DNA from 3 places in the Plantactinospora sp. CA-294935 genome. Region 2 is predicted to be linked to each of the others. Evidence: riboswitches for the same ligand, from Rfam matches in the RefSeq annotation. Region 2 holds a riboswitch; each other region holds the start of a gene.
The links. A riboswitch is a leader RNA that binds a small molecule or an ion and turns the genes downstream of it on or off. The one in region 2 is predicted to bind cyclic di-AMP.
Positions count from the first base shown of each region.

Region 1 (4,305 bases), 900 kb from region 2:
ACTGGCTGAACCTCTACCACACGTTCCAGGAGGGTTGCGCGGGTCGAGGCGACCACGTCTTGGACACGCCCGCCGAGGCGGAGCCGGGCTTCGGCTGCCCGGAGCGACGGGACACCTGCGCGACGAGGCCGGGCCTCGACCCGATCCACAACTTCATGGACTACTCGGTCGACGCCTGCATGTACGAGTTCACCTATGGGCAGGCGCTCCGGATGCTCAGGGCCTGGAAGGCGTTCCGCGAGCCGTAGGTCAGGACGCCGGGACCGGCGCCTCTTCGACGGCCCGGCGGCGGCCGCGCCGCTTCGGCCCGGCGGCGGCACTGCCCTCGGGAGCGCCGATCGCGCCGGCCGGGTCGAGCCAGACCTGCACGGCGGGACGCTCGGACCGATCTCCGGCGGCGAGCGGCGTGGCGCCGTTGCTGCCGTGCCGGGCAACCATCGCCACGTCGACGGTGAACTCGAAGAGCCGCCAGTCGACCTGCGGTGCGGCCCGCAGGTTGCCGGCGAGCTGGTCCACCCGCGCCTGGTCGGTCACCGGCCGGGCCCGGCCGGCGACGTACGCCTCGTCGTCGCTGTCCTCGGGAGGGAACGAGTGCAGCGCGTAGCGCCCGTCCCGTTCGAGGTCGCGCCGCTTCGGAGAGTCGACGACGAAACAGAAGAGTCCCTCGTCGGTGATGACCGGGGACACCGGGTGCACGCGCGGCCCACCGTCGGCGCGCACGGTCGCCAGGTAGCCGAGACCCGGGCCGTACTGCTGGATGAGGACGCGGATCGCGTCGGCGAGTCGGGGCTCGTCAGAGGCGAATTCGGACCAGGATGCCATGGGTACATTCTATCGAACACATGTTCGATCACCTACCCCGATCCCACCCATCGGCGAGGTCGCGGCCCGTCGACTTCGCGCGACTCGCTAAGGTGATCCGGTGCTGCTCTCCGACCACGACCTAGTGATCGAGATCAAGGCGGGCACGCTCGCGCTTGAGCCGTTCGAGCCCGCGCTGGTGCAGCCGTCGAGCATCGACGTACGGCTGGACCGGCTCTTCCGGGTCTTCAACAACCACCTCTACACGCACATCGACCCGGCGGTGCAGCAGGACGACCTGACCTCGCTGGTCGACGTGCCGGACGGCGAACCGTTCGTGCTGCACCCGGGTGAGTTCGTGCTCGCCTCCACGCTGGAGGTGATCTCCCTCGGCGACCAGTTGGCGGGAAGACTCGAAGGGAAATCGAGTCTGGGCCGGCTCGGCCTGCTCACCCACTCGACCGCGGGCTTCATCGACCCCGGGTTCTCCGGCCACGTCACGCTGGAGCTGTCGAACGTGGCCAACCTGCCGATCCGGCTCTGGCCCGGGATGAAGATCGGCCAGCTCTGCATCTTCCGGCTCTCGTCGCCGTCCGCCCACCCGTACGGGTCGGCCGTCTACGGCTCGCGTTACCAGGGGCAGCGCGGCCCCACCCCGAGCCGCTCCTGGCAGAACTGGCGCACCTGGCCCACCCGCTGAGGCTGCCGGCGTCAGAAGCAGCGCGCCGGCACCAAACGGCCCGGACCGGGCCCGACGGGGAGCCGGGAAGGCGAACAGAACCGAATGGCAGAACCCCCGCCGCACCTGCGCGACGGGGGTTCTGCCATTGACTCGCTCCGGGATGCGTCAGCCGGGTCTACCGAAGCTGTGGATCTCGCCGTCGTCCATCCGCTTCATCTTGATCGGTTCGCCGGCCCGGGAGGCGTGCACGATCCAGCCGTCGCCGACGTACATGCCGACGTGGCTGAGGTCGGCATAGTAGAAGACCAGGTCACCGGGGCGTAGCGCGGAGCGGCTGATGCTGGCCGTCTGGCCGCGCTGCGCCCGGGCGTTGTGCGGCAGCGACACGCCGCCCTGGTTCCAGGCCGCCAGGGTCAGGCCGGAGCAGTCGTACGAGCCGGGGCCTTCGGCACCCCACTTGTACGGCTTGCCGATCTGGGCACAGGCGAACTTGACCGCCTTGCCGGCCGCACCTCCGGGGTAGGTGGCCGGGCAGGGTGCGGGCCGCAGCGGGCCGGCCGAGCCGTTCCCGTACGCCTGGATCCGCAGCTTCTGCAACCGCTCGACCTCGGCGTCGATCTCCTTCTTCTTCGCCGCCAGCTCTTTCTCGGTTTTGGTCAACTGGCTGACCAGCCGGTCCAGCGGAGCCTTCTGGGAGGCGTACTTGTCCTTGAGGTCGACGACCGCCTGCACCTCGCGCTGCTGCTGCCGCGCGAACTGGTCGAGCACCGAGAGCTGGCCGACCAGCGCGGTCGGCGACTTGGAGGTGAGCAGGGCGTTGACCGCCGATGCCTTGTCACCCTTGTACGCCTGCACCGCGAAGTCGCTCACCCGGTTCATCGCGGCGTCGATCTGCGACTGGAGCGGGGCGATCTTCTTCTGCAGGGCGGCGGCCTGCTTCTTCTTCGCGGCCAGGTCCTGCCGGGTGGCGTTGTGCTTCTCGACGACCGGCTCCAGCTTGCGCCAGGCGGTGTCGATCTGCTGCTCGATCTCGGCCACCGACGGTTCGGCGAGCGTCGGCGTCGTGCCGGTGAGCAACACCGCGGCGCTGGCCAGTGCGGTGAGCGCGATGGCGAGAATGGACCTTCGAGTGCGCGGTTTCGCGTTCCCGGCGTCGGTGGATGCCGACCGGAGGGATGGCGACCGCGACGGGGCAGGGGGAGCCACCGGGGTCCGTACTCCTTCTTCCGTAGCCCGCCTACCGGGTTAGCTGACGGGTTCGGGCGGGAAGATTGTCGCCCTACCGCGTGAGACGCGGATTCACCCCATGAAGCTCGGGTCCCCGGTTCGCTGAGTGTGACGATTCGGCGGTGTCGAGACGTCGCCGCCCGGCTAGGCGGCCTGCCGTCGGCTCGACGGTCCCCAACACTAGAGAAGGGTGTTATCCAAACGCAACCCCGTGATCTGAGTCGATTCGTTAGGTATCGGACCAGTCGCTGACGGTGGGAGCCACTGGGACACGCCGAACACGCTGCGTGTCGGTGAAAGTTTTCTGCATAGCGACGAGCTTCGCCGGCAGGTATTGACGGACACCGGTCCCGGGTGGAGGGTGATCTTCAGGCCCACCCCCGGCTCATGGAGGTTCGATGCTTCCCACCACACACCCGCTGAGCAGGAGAATCGCGATCGGGGCCGCGGTCGTCGGCGCCGCCGCGCTGCTGCCGGCCAGCCCCGCGCCAGCCACCGTCGCACTCCCCGAAACCCGGCAACAGGAGTACGCCGCCGCGGCGGCCGAGTTCGGCGTACCCGAGAGTGTGCTGCTCGGCGTCTCCTATCTGGAATCTCGCTGGGACACGAACGCCGGCACGCCGAGCACCAGCGGCGGGTACGGCCCGATGCACCTGACCGACGTCGCCGGGCTGGCCGCCGAGCCGGAACACCCGGAGCACGGCGAGGACCGGCGCGGTGACCCGGCCCGGCCCGCCCGACCGGCGACCGGACCCGCCGGCCCGCACGTCGACCGGACCGGCGACACACCGCCCGGCGGGCAGACCCTGGACGCCGCCGCCGCGTTGACCGGGGTCGACGAACACCTGCTCCGCGCCGAACCGGCGGCGAACATCCGGGGCGGGGCGGCGCTGCTGGCGTCGTACCAGCAGGCGCTGGCCGCGCCGACGGGCCCGGCCAGCGACCCGGCGACCTGGTACGGCGCGGTGGCCCGGTACGCCGGCAGCGACCGCGCGGACGCCGCGGCGGCCTTCGCCGACGAGGTCTACCGGACCCTCGCCGAGGGCGCCAGCCGGACCACGGACGACGGCCACCGGATCACCCTGCCCGGGAGGCCGGGGATGGTCCCGCAGCGCTCCTGGCTGGACCGACTCGGCCTGCCCGGCACGCCCCGTCCGGACGGGCTGGAGTGCCCGCGCGACATCTCCTGCGAGTGGATCCCGGCCCCCTACCAGGCGTTCGGGGACGGCGACTACGGCAACCACGACCTCTCCGACCGGCCGGGCCGGCAGAAGATCGAGTACATCGTCATCCACGACACCGAGGGCAGCTACGACACCACGCTGCGGCTGGTGCAGGACCCCACCTACGTGAGCTGGCAGTACACGCTCCGCTCGGCGGACGGGCACATCGCGCAGCACGTAAAGGGCAAGGACGTGGCCTGGCACGCCGGCAACTGGTACGTCAACGCCAAGGCGATCGGCCTCGAACACGAGGGCTTCGCCGCCCAGGGCACCTGGTACACCGAGGCGATGTACCGGACCTCGGCCAAACTCGTCCGCTACCTCGCCGACCGGTACGACATCCCGCTCGACCGCGACCACGTGATCGGGCAC
Region 1 is NZ_JBNJMU010000001.1:1,844,988-1,849,292, forward strand. Features, by position in the region: gene ACQEVC_RS08310 (zinc metalloprotease) at 1-248, shown strand, start outside; gene ACQEVC_RS08315 (pyridoxamine 5'-phosphate oxidase family protein) at 250-822, opposite strand; gene dcd (dCTP deaminase) at 923-1,501, shown strand; gene ACQEVC_RS08325 (NlpC/P60 family protein) at 1,649-2,689, opposite strand; cyclic di-AMP (ydaO/yuaA leader) riboswitch at 2,702-2,842, opposite strand; gene ACQEVC_RS08330 (N-acetylmuramoyl-L-alanine amidase) at 3,109-4,305, shown strand, end outside.
Region 1: another riboswitch for cyclic di-AMP. It lies ahead of ACQEVC_RS08325 (NlpC/P60 family protein); the one in region 2 lies ahead of ACQEVC_RS12300 (coiled-coil domain-containing protein).

Region 2 (4,305 bases):
CGCGGCCGGAACGCCGTCCGGGCCGACCGGAAGAGGATGCCGGCGCCGGGCGTCGCGCAGCGTACGTCCGCCGGAGAGGGTACGGCGGGGCAGGAACCAGCCGGCCATCCCGACGAACGCCAACACCACCAGCAGGCCGACGCCGACGCCGAGCAGGTCGACCGCGACCAGCCGGGCGACCACCATCGGCAGCACGAGCACCAGCATGGCCGGCAACAGGAACCGGCGCCAGGCCGGGCGGAGCAGTCCCAGCCCGATCAGGCCCTCCCGCTGCTCGGCCAGGGCCTGTCGGACCCGCCGCTGGTTGGCCACCTCACGGGGTGACATCGAGCCGTACAGCGCACCGAACAGGGCACGTTCCAGCGGTTCCGCGTACGCCGGCATGCTGCCGGTCCGGCTGAGTCCGCCGGGTCGGGCGACCGTCACACCGCCCCGGCCGTGCAGCATCACCAGTGCGGTCCGGACGGCACCCCAGGCACCACCGGTGAGATAGCCGAGGTCCGTCGTGCTCAGGTCGCGGGACAACGCCGTCATTCTTCGAGTATGGAGAACCCGCGCACGTCCGTCCCGGGCTGTCCGGTCGAACCAACGCCGGGCGGGCGGTCAGCCGGGCAGGTGGCCGGCGAACCACTCCGCCGCCTCCCGGGCCACCTGGTCCAGGGCGCCGGGCTCCTCGAACAGGTGGGTGGCGCCGGGCACCACCCGCAACTCCGCCCCGGCGTCGAGCTCGGCCAGCGCCTGGTTGTTGAGTCGCAGCACCTCGTCGTCGAGCCCGCCGACCAGCAGCAGCGTCCCGGCGCGTACCCGGGGCAGGTCGGCGCCGGCCAGGTCCGGGCGACCGCCGCGGGAGACGACCGCGTACACCCGGTCGGGGCGCTGCGCGGCGGCCGAGAGCGCGGCGGCGGCGCCGGTGCTGGCCCCGAAGAGTCCGATCGGGAGCCGCCCAGCCGGTTCGCCGGTCGCCAGCCAGTCGACGATGCCGACGAGCCGGCCGGTGAGCAGGCCGATGTCGAAGCGCAACTCCCCGGTCCGGTCGTCGAGCGCCTCCTCGTCCCGGGTCAGCAGGTCGACCAGCACGGTGGCCAGGGCATGGCGGTTCAGCGCCTCGGCCACCATCCGGTTGCGCGGGCTGTGCCGGGAACTGCCGCTGCCGTGTGCGAACAGGACGATCCCGCGTGCGTCGGCGGGGACGACCAGGTCGCCGGTCAGTCGTACGTCTCCGGCCGGAATCGTGGTCTCGGTGGTCCGGGTGTCCATTCGACTGCCTCCCATGCCTCTTCCCGGCGGAGAGTCGCGGGTGTGACGCCGACCGCCGTCCTGTCGGTCTTACCCGGCGGCGCCGGGCTCAACCACACGCCGCCAGCCGACCGGCGCCCGGGTTTGCCGGTGCGCAGTCGGGGAAGGCCGGAACGTCCGACCAGGCACCGGGACGGCCGACGTGCCGACCGGCAGACGAACGTGAGGGACGTTATGGCCCGCCAGAAATCCGGCAAGGCGAAGTCCGGCCCGGCCCGCACCGACGAGCCGGGGCAGCAGAATCCCGACCGGAGCGAATGGGCGGACGAGGCGGCCAAGGCGAGGTCGCTCGACGATCCGCGCCGCACGCCGCCGCGTGACGCCGTGGGCATGCCGTCCAGCGGCGAGCGGTACTCGGAGGATCCGCGCGACCGCTAGGTCGAGGTCGTACCGGCGCGACTCATGATCGGTAGCCGGGTGAATTTTCCACGGCGGATCATCCCGGAATTCCCGAGGTCGGCCCGGTTGGTCCGGTAGGCTGACCCCGGTTTCGCCCGGTGGCGCACCCCTCCGCGCCGGCGTGACCGCCGCCGAATCACCAACGAGGTGAGCCGGGGACCCAGGTAGGTGGGGTGAGTCCGCAACCGCGGTAGGGGCTTGTTCCGTCCCGAACCCGTCAGCTAACTCGGTAGGCGGGCGACGGAGGGACATGCATGACGGGATCCACACGTCGGCGGTTACCGCTGGCCCTGGCCCTGCTCGCCACGTTCGGCGCGCTCGCCGGCGCAGCGCTCCGGCCCGGCGTGGCGGAGGCGAACAGCCCCGCCGTTCTCGGCGACGAAGGCGACACGCCGCTCCTGCGCGACGTACTCGAATCGACCGGCCGAGGTTACCTACAGGCCAAGAACGCGCTGGTTAACACCCAGGCTCGGCAGGCGAAGATCGCCGCCGAGCTACGCCGGGTGGAGGGACGGATCGCCGAGCTGCGCCCCCGGGTGGAGCAGGTGGCCCGGACGGCGTACCAGACCGGCCGGATCGGCCCGGTGCTGGTACTGCTGCACAGCGGCTCGGCGGAGGAACTCCTGGAGCGCGCCCGCGGCCTGGAGGTGGTGGCCCTGCGGGACAACGACGCGCTACGCGCGCTGGGGCAGGCCCGGGAGCGGGCCACCCGGGCGAAACAGGCGCTGGACGCCGAGGTGATCGAGGAGCGCCGGCAGCTCGCCATCATGCTGCGGCAGAAGCAGGCCGCCGAGCGGGCGCTGGCCCAGGTCGGCGGCGCATCCACCGGAGGCTTCGTCAACGCCAGGTCACCGGTGGCCCGGCCCGCGCCACGCGCTGCCGACGGCTCCTGGCCGCCGCAGTCGTGCAGCCGGCCCGACCCGACCACCACGGGCTGCGTCACGCCGCGCACCCTGCACGCCTTCAACGAGGCGCGCCGGGCCGGCTTCACCCGGTTCACCGGGTGCTACCGCTCCGGCGGCCCCTACGAGCACCCGAAGGGGCGGGCCTGCGACTTCTCCGCCGAGGCGGGCGGCTTCCGGGGTGCCGCCACGGGCGCCAACCGGACCTACGGCAACAACCTCGCCGCGTTCTTCGTCCGCAACGCCGACCGGATCGGCGTGCTGTACGTGATCTGGTACCGGCAGATCTGGTTGCCGACGACCGGGTGGAAGTCGTACAGCGGTGCACACGGCGACCCGTCGAGCGACCACACCAACCACGTACACCTGTCACTGGTCTAGGGGTGCCGATCAGATCTTGACGACTTCTTGCGGTGGGGGCGGCAAGAAGTCGTCAAGATCTCCGGTTTCCGGCCCGGTGGTCAGGTGGGCTCGCCTTCGGGGGCACGGCGGGCGGGGGCCCGGCCGGCCGGCTGGGCCGGTTGCGGACCCGTCGGGCGGGCCGGCGGGATCGGCCGGGTCACCGACTCCAGGCAGGTGATCCGGACCTTCTCGCCATGGTGCAGCAGCTCCAGTGCGTCGTCCGGCTCGCCGTCGCGCAGCGCGTACGTCGCCTCGCGCGGCCGGACGTCGACCCGCAGGTGCACGCCCCGGTAGCGGAGCGAGAACTCCAACCGGTCGATCCGGCTCGGCAGCCGGGGTGTGAAGGAGAGCGTCGCGGTGTGGTCGCGCATCCCGCCGAACCCGGCCACCAGGGCGATCCAGGCCCCGGCCAGCGAGGCGACGTGCACGCCGTCCCGGGTGTTCTGGTTGAGGTCGTGCAGGTCCATCAGGGCCGCCTCGCCCAGATAGTCGTGCGCGAGTTCGAGGTGCCCGGTCTCGGCGGCCAGCACCGCCTGGGTGCAGGCCGACAGCGACGAGTCGCGGACGGTACGCCGCTCGTAGTAGGCGAAGTTGGCCGCCTTCTCCTCGTCGCTGAACGCGTCGCCGCGCCAGTGCATCGCCAGCACCAGGTCGGCCTGCTTGATCACCTGCTTCCGGTACAGGTCGAAGTAGGGATAGTTGAGCAGCAGCGGGTACTGCTCCGGCGGCGTGTTCGCGAAGTCCCACTCCTGGTGGCGGGTGAAGCCCTCCACCTGCGGGTGCACGCCCAGCTCCGGGTCGTACGGGATGTGCATGTCGTGCGCGGCGTCCCGCCAGGCGGCCGTCTCCTCGTCGTCGACGCCCAGCTTCCAGGCCTCCTCGCCGTGCCGGGCGGCGGCGTCGGCGGCGGCCAGCAGGTTCCGCTGGGCCATCAGGTTGGTGTAGACGTTGTCGTTCTTCACCGCCGTGTACTCGTCCGGCCCGGTCACCCCGTCCAGGTGGAACCGGCCGTCCCGGTCGTGGTGCCCGAGCGAGCGCCAGAGTCGGGCCGTCTCCACCAGCAGTTCCAGCCCGACCTCGCGTTCGAACTGCTCGTCCTCGGTCGCCTGCACGTACCGGCGTACCGCGTCGGCGATGTCGGCCGCGATGTGGAACCCGGCGGTGCCGGCCGGCCAGTACGCCGAGGTCTCCTGGCCCCGGATGGTCCGCCACGGGAACGCGGCGCCGCGCAGCCCCAGCGTCCGGGCCCGCTCCTGGGCCAGGTGCAGGGTGGAGTGCCGCCAGCGCAGCGCGGAGGCGACCGCCG
Region 2 is NZ_JBNJMU010000001.1:2,742,081-2,746,385, reverse strand. Features, by position in the region: partial or broken gene ACQEVC_RS12315 (TIGR04222 domain-containing membrane protein) at 1-543, opposite strand, end outside; gene ACQEVC_RS12310 (dienelactone hydrolase family protein) at 604-1,257, opposite strand; gene ACQEVC_RS12305 (hypothetical protein) at 1,471-1,674, shown strand; cyclic di-AMP (ydaO/yuaA leader) riboswitch at 1,815-1,946, shown strand; gene ACQEVC_RS12300 (coiled-coil domain-containing protein) at 1,950-2,978, shown strand; gene ACQEVC_RS12295 (glycoside hydrolase family 65 protein) at 3,059-4,305, opposite strand, start outside.

Region 3 (4,305 bases), 1.4 Mb from region 2:
TTGCAAAAGTTTCATTCATGAACACCCGAGGGTGGGTCAGGGGCGGGGGGCGTACATGATGACGGCTACCCCGACGAGGCAGATGGCGGCGCCGGCCAGGTCGTAGCGGTCCGGGCGGAACCGGTCCACCAGTACGGCCCAGCCGAGCGAGCCGGCCACGAAGACGCCCCCGTACGCGGCGAGCACCCGACCGAAGTGCGGATCGGGCTGGAACGCCGCCACGAAGCCGTACCCGGCCAGTGCCAGCATGCCGGCGGCGACGAAGAGCAGGCCCCGGTTCTCGCGTACGCCCTGCCAGACCAGCCAGGCCCCGCCGATCTCGGCGACGGCGGCGAGCAGGAACAGCAGCAGCGAGCGCGCGATCGTCACCCCGTCATTGTCGCTGGCCGGGGCGGCCGGGCCGACGGCAGGAGCGCGGGTCCGGCCGGTTGCTTGCATCGATGGTTGTCTCTAAGCTTGGTCGGCGCCGTCACGCGACCGGTACGGGCTGGCCGGGGTGTCGTGGCGGATCGATGATCATGGGAGCTGGTCACGGGAGTCCAACGAGGGCGGTACGCGCCGCGCGCGTCGGCCACTCGTCGTCGTAACAGCACTGCCGGCACGCGCCAGGGGCGGCGACGGGGCCGGCAGTCGTCCGAGAGGAACTCCCATGCGGATCTCCGCACCGTACCGTCGCGTCTCCCTGGCCCTGGCCGCGGTGACCGCGATCGCCGCGAGCAGTGTCGCCGTGCTCGGCACCGGGTTGACGCCGACCGCGCAGGCCGCCGCCGGCTGCCTGGTCGACTACACCGCCAACCAGTGGACCGGTGGCTTCACCGCCGCCGTCCGGGTGACCGCCGGGGGCAGCCCGGTGAACGGCTGGACCGTGACCTGGACCTACGGTGGCGACCAGCAAATCACCAGCAGTTGGAACGCCCAGGTCAGCCAGTCCGGCGCGACCGTGACCGCCCGGAACGTGGCCTGGAACGGGTCGCTGCCGGCCGGCGGCTCCACCGAGTTCGGGGTGCAGGGCAGCTACGCCGCCAGCTCGTCTGCGCCGACCGGGTTCACCCTCAACGGCGAGCCGTGCAACGGTGCCGAGCCGACCACTCCGCCCAGCACCGCGCCGCCGACGACCAGGCCGCCGACGACTCCGCCGACCAGTGCCCCGCCGACGGTCACCCCGCCGCCGACGGTCCCGCCGACCACTCCGCCGCCGAGCGGCTGCGGTTCGGCGGTGCTCTGCGACGGCTTCGAGAACCAGACCGGCACGGCACCCTCCGGCGACTGGAGCGTCAGCTACCCGGACTGCTCGGGCAGCGGCACCGCCAGCATCGACACCTCGGTCGCGCACCAGGGCACCCGGTCGGTGCGGATCAACGGCGCCGTCGGCTACTGCAACCACGTCTTCGTCGGCTCCACCCGGGATCTCGGCGGCGTCGGAGCGGTGCGCTACGCCCGGCTCTGGGTCCGGCACACCACCGCGCTGCCGACCTCGCACGTGACCTTCCTGGCCATGCGGGACGCCAACGACGGCAACCGTGACCTGCGGATGGGCGGGCAGAACGCCGCCCTGCAGTGGAACCGGGCCTCCGACGACGCCACCCTGCCGGAGCAGAGCCCGAACGGTGTCGCGCTCAGCGCGCCGCTGCCGGTCAACCAGTGGACCTGCCTGGAGTTCATGGTGGACGGCGCGCAGGGCCGGCTCTCCACCTGGGTCAACGGCACCGCGGTGACCGGGCTGACCGCCGACGGTACGCCCACGCACGACGTCGACGGACAGTGGTACAACCGGGCCAACTGGCGGCCGAGCCTCACCGACCTGCGGCTGGGCTGGGAGAGCTACGGCGAGGGCGCGAACACGCTCTGGTTCGACGACGTGGCGCTGGGCTCGACCCGGATCGGCTGCTGACCGGCGCACCCGGTCCGGGGTTACGGCCGGGTGCGGAACGAGAACCGCCGGCACTGCCCAGGGGTGGCGGGCGGTGCCGGCGGTTCGCGATCGGTGCCTCAGGTGCCGTCGATCAGTTCATCGACAGGTGCACGTGGTTGGTGTGGTCGCTGGACGGGTCACCGTTGCCCCCGTTGTACGTCTTCCAACCACCGCTCGGCAGCCAGATCTGCTTGAACCAGATCACGTACAGCACGCCAAGTCGATCGGCGTTTCGCACGAAGTACGCCGCCAGGTTGTTGCCGTACGTCCGGTCGCCGCCGGTCGCCACCCCGCCGAACCCGTTCTTCTGGGCGGCGAAGTCGCAGGCCTGCCCCTTCGGATGCTCGCCGCTGCCGCCACTGCGGAAGCAGGAGACGAACCGGGTGAAGCCGGCCGCCTGGGCCTGCTTCAGCGCGTGCAGGGTGCGCGCGGTGATGCAGCCGCTGGTGGTCGGGTCGTCGAGACTGCACGACTCGTCCGGGAAGGAACCGTCGGCGTTGCGGGGTGCCGGTCGCGCCGACCCGCCGCCGCTGCCGCTGATCCCCGAGCCGGCGCCGCCGCTGTTGTTCGCCGCCGCCAGCGCCCGTTCGGCCTGCTTCTTGCGGGTCTCCATCACCTCGACCTGCTTGCGCTGCTCGCCGATCTCCTTGTCGAGCGCCGCCTTGGCCTGGGTCTCCTTGTCCAGGCTCTCCCGCAGCCCGCGCAGCTCCCGGCTCTCGTTCGCCGAGATGGTGTCGAGTGCGGCTGCCCGGTCCACCAGGCTGGTCGGAGAACCGCTGTTGAGCAGGGCGGAGACCTGCCCGAGCCGGCCGGTCCGGTACGCCATGTCGGCCATCTCGGCGACCCGTTCGCTCCGGCTCGCCACCTCGGTGCGCAGCGCGGCGAGCTGCTGGTTCAGATCCGTCTGCCGCTTGACGGAGTTGGCCAACCTGTTCTTGGCGGTCAGGTAGCCCTTGCTGGCGGCCTGAAGCTGCTCGCGCAGGCTGTCGGTGCCTCCGTCGATGTCGTCCCCGCCGGGTGCCGCGGCCAGCGTCCCGGGGGTCGCGTACTCCGGTGCCGCGGCGGCGGGTGCGCCGCCGAGTGCCGCGAGGACCATGCCCAGGGCGACGGCCACGGTCGTCGCGGCCTTCCGGGGCGGTCTCGTGGCTCTCTGCGCGGACGCCGGAGCCTGTCGGGTGGGTGCCAGGAACGGCATATGACAATGTCCTTCCGTCAGCCGCCGACCGGGTTAGCTGACGGGTTCGGGACGGAAGATCCCTACCGCTGGAGCGGATGCACCCCTGGTACGTGGTTCCCCGGCTCGCGCGTGCGATTAGGCGACGGTCTCCGCAGGCGCCGGAGGGCGCCGCCCGGCGGAAACCGGAGCCGAGCCTACCGGCAGTTGCCGCCCGGGGATACGTGGCGTTGCCGGAGTTAGATTCGCGATTCTCCTACTTCGCAAGGATGTATCCGGACAAAAACCTCAAGCGCCGGATCGAAACTTAAGATGCCGCTAACTATCGGTGAGCCTCGACGTCTCCTGAGGCGGAATTCCGACAGTTTCCGGCTGACTCCGCCGTGACGCAGCGTCGCGAACGGTCACCACTCGGTGGGCCCGCAGCCTCCGGGGGCGGTGTTCGGCTCGACCTGGAGGGTGGCGTGCGAGATGTGGAAGTCCTCGCGCAGCGCCGACCGGGCCGCGGCGAGTACGGTACCGACTTCCGCATCGCTGTCCAGCCTCAGGTGCGCCGAGGCCACCTCCATGCCGGAGGTGAGGGTCCAGACGTGCAGGTCGTGTACGTCGCAGACCCCGGGTACGCCGGCCAGCCGGGCGCGTACGGCGGCCACGTCGAGGTGCTCGGGCGCGGCCTGCACCAGGATGCGTACGGCGGTCCGGCCGAGCCGCCAGGTGCGGGGCAGGATGAACAGCCCGACCGCCAGGGCCACGATCGGATCGGCCCAGCGCCAGCCGGTCAGGATGATCACCACGGCGGCGAGGATCACGCCCGCCGAGTTGAGCAGGTCCCCGAGCACTTCGAGGTAGGCGCCGCGCAGGTTGATGCTCTCCCGCGCCCCGGCCCGGAGCAGGCCGAACGCGGCCGCGTTGGCTAGCAGGCCGAGCGTGGCCACCAGCAGCATCGGGCCGGCCGCGACCCGGGGCGGGTCGTCGAACCGGCGTACCGCCTCGACCAGCACGTAGAGCGCCACCCCGAACAGCAGTACCGCGTTGGCCAGCGCGGCCAGCACCTCCAGGCGGTAGAGCCCGAAGGTCCGCTGCGGGTCGCCGGCCGCCCGCCGGGCCGCCGTGATCGCGGCCAGCGCCATCCCGATCCCGAGCACGTCGGTGAACATGTGCCCGGCGTCGGAGAGCAGCGCGAGCGAGCCGGTGACCAGCGCGGCGACCGTCTCGACCA
Region 3 is NZ_JBNJMU010000001.1:4,142,424-4,146,728, forward strand. Features, by position in the region: gene ACQEVC_RS18540 (YnfA family protein) at 37-369, opposite strand; gene ACQEVC_RS18545 (cellulose-binding domain-containing protein) at 650-1,891, shown strand; gene ACQEVC_RS18550 (coiled-coil domain-containing protein) at 2,004-3,107, opposite strand; cyclic di-AMP (ydaO/yuaA leader) riboswitch at 3,114-3,241, opposite strand; gene ACQEVC_RS18555 (cation diffusion facilitator family transporter) at 3,491-4,305, opposite strand, start outside.
Region 3: another riboswitch for cyclic di-AMP. It lies ahead of ACQEVC_RS18550 (coiled-coil domain-containing protein); the one in region 2 lies ahead of ACQEVC_RS12300 (coiled-coil domain-containing protein).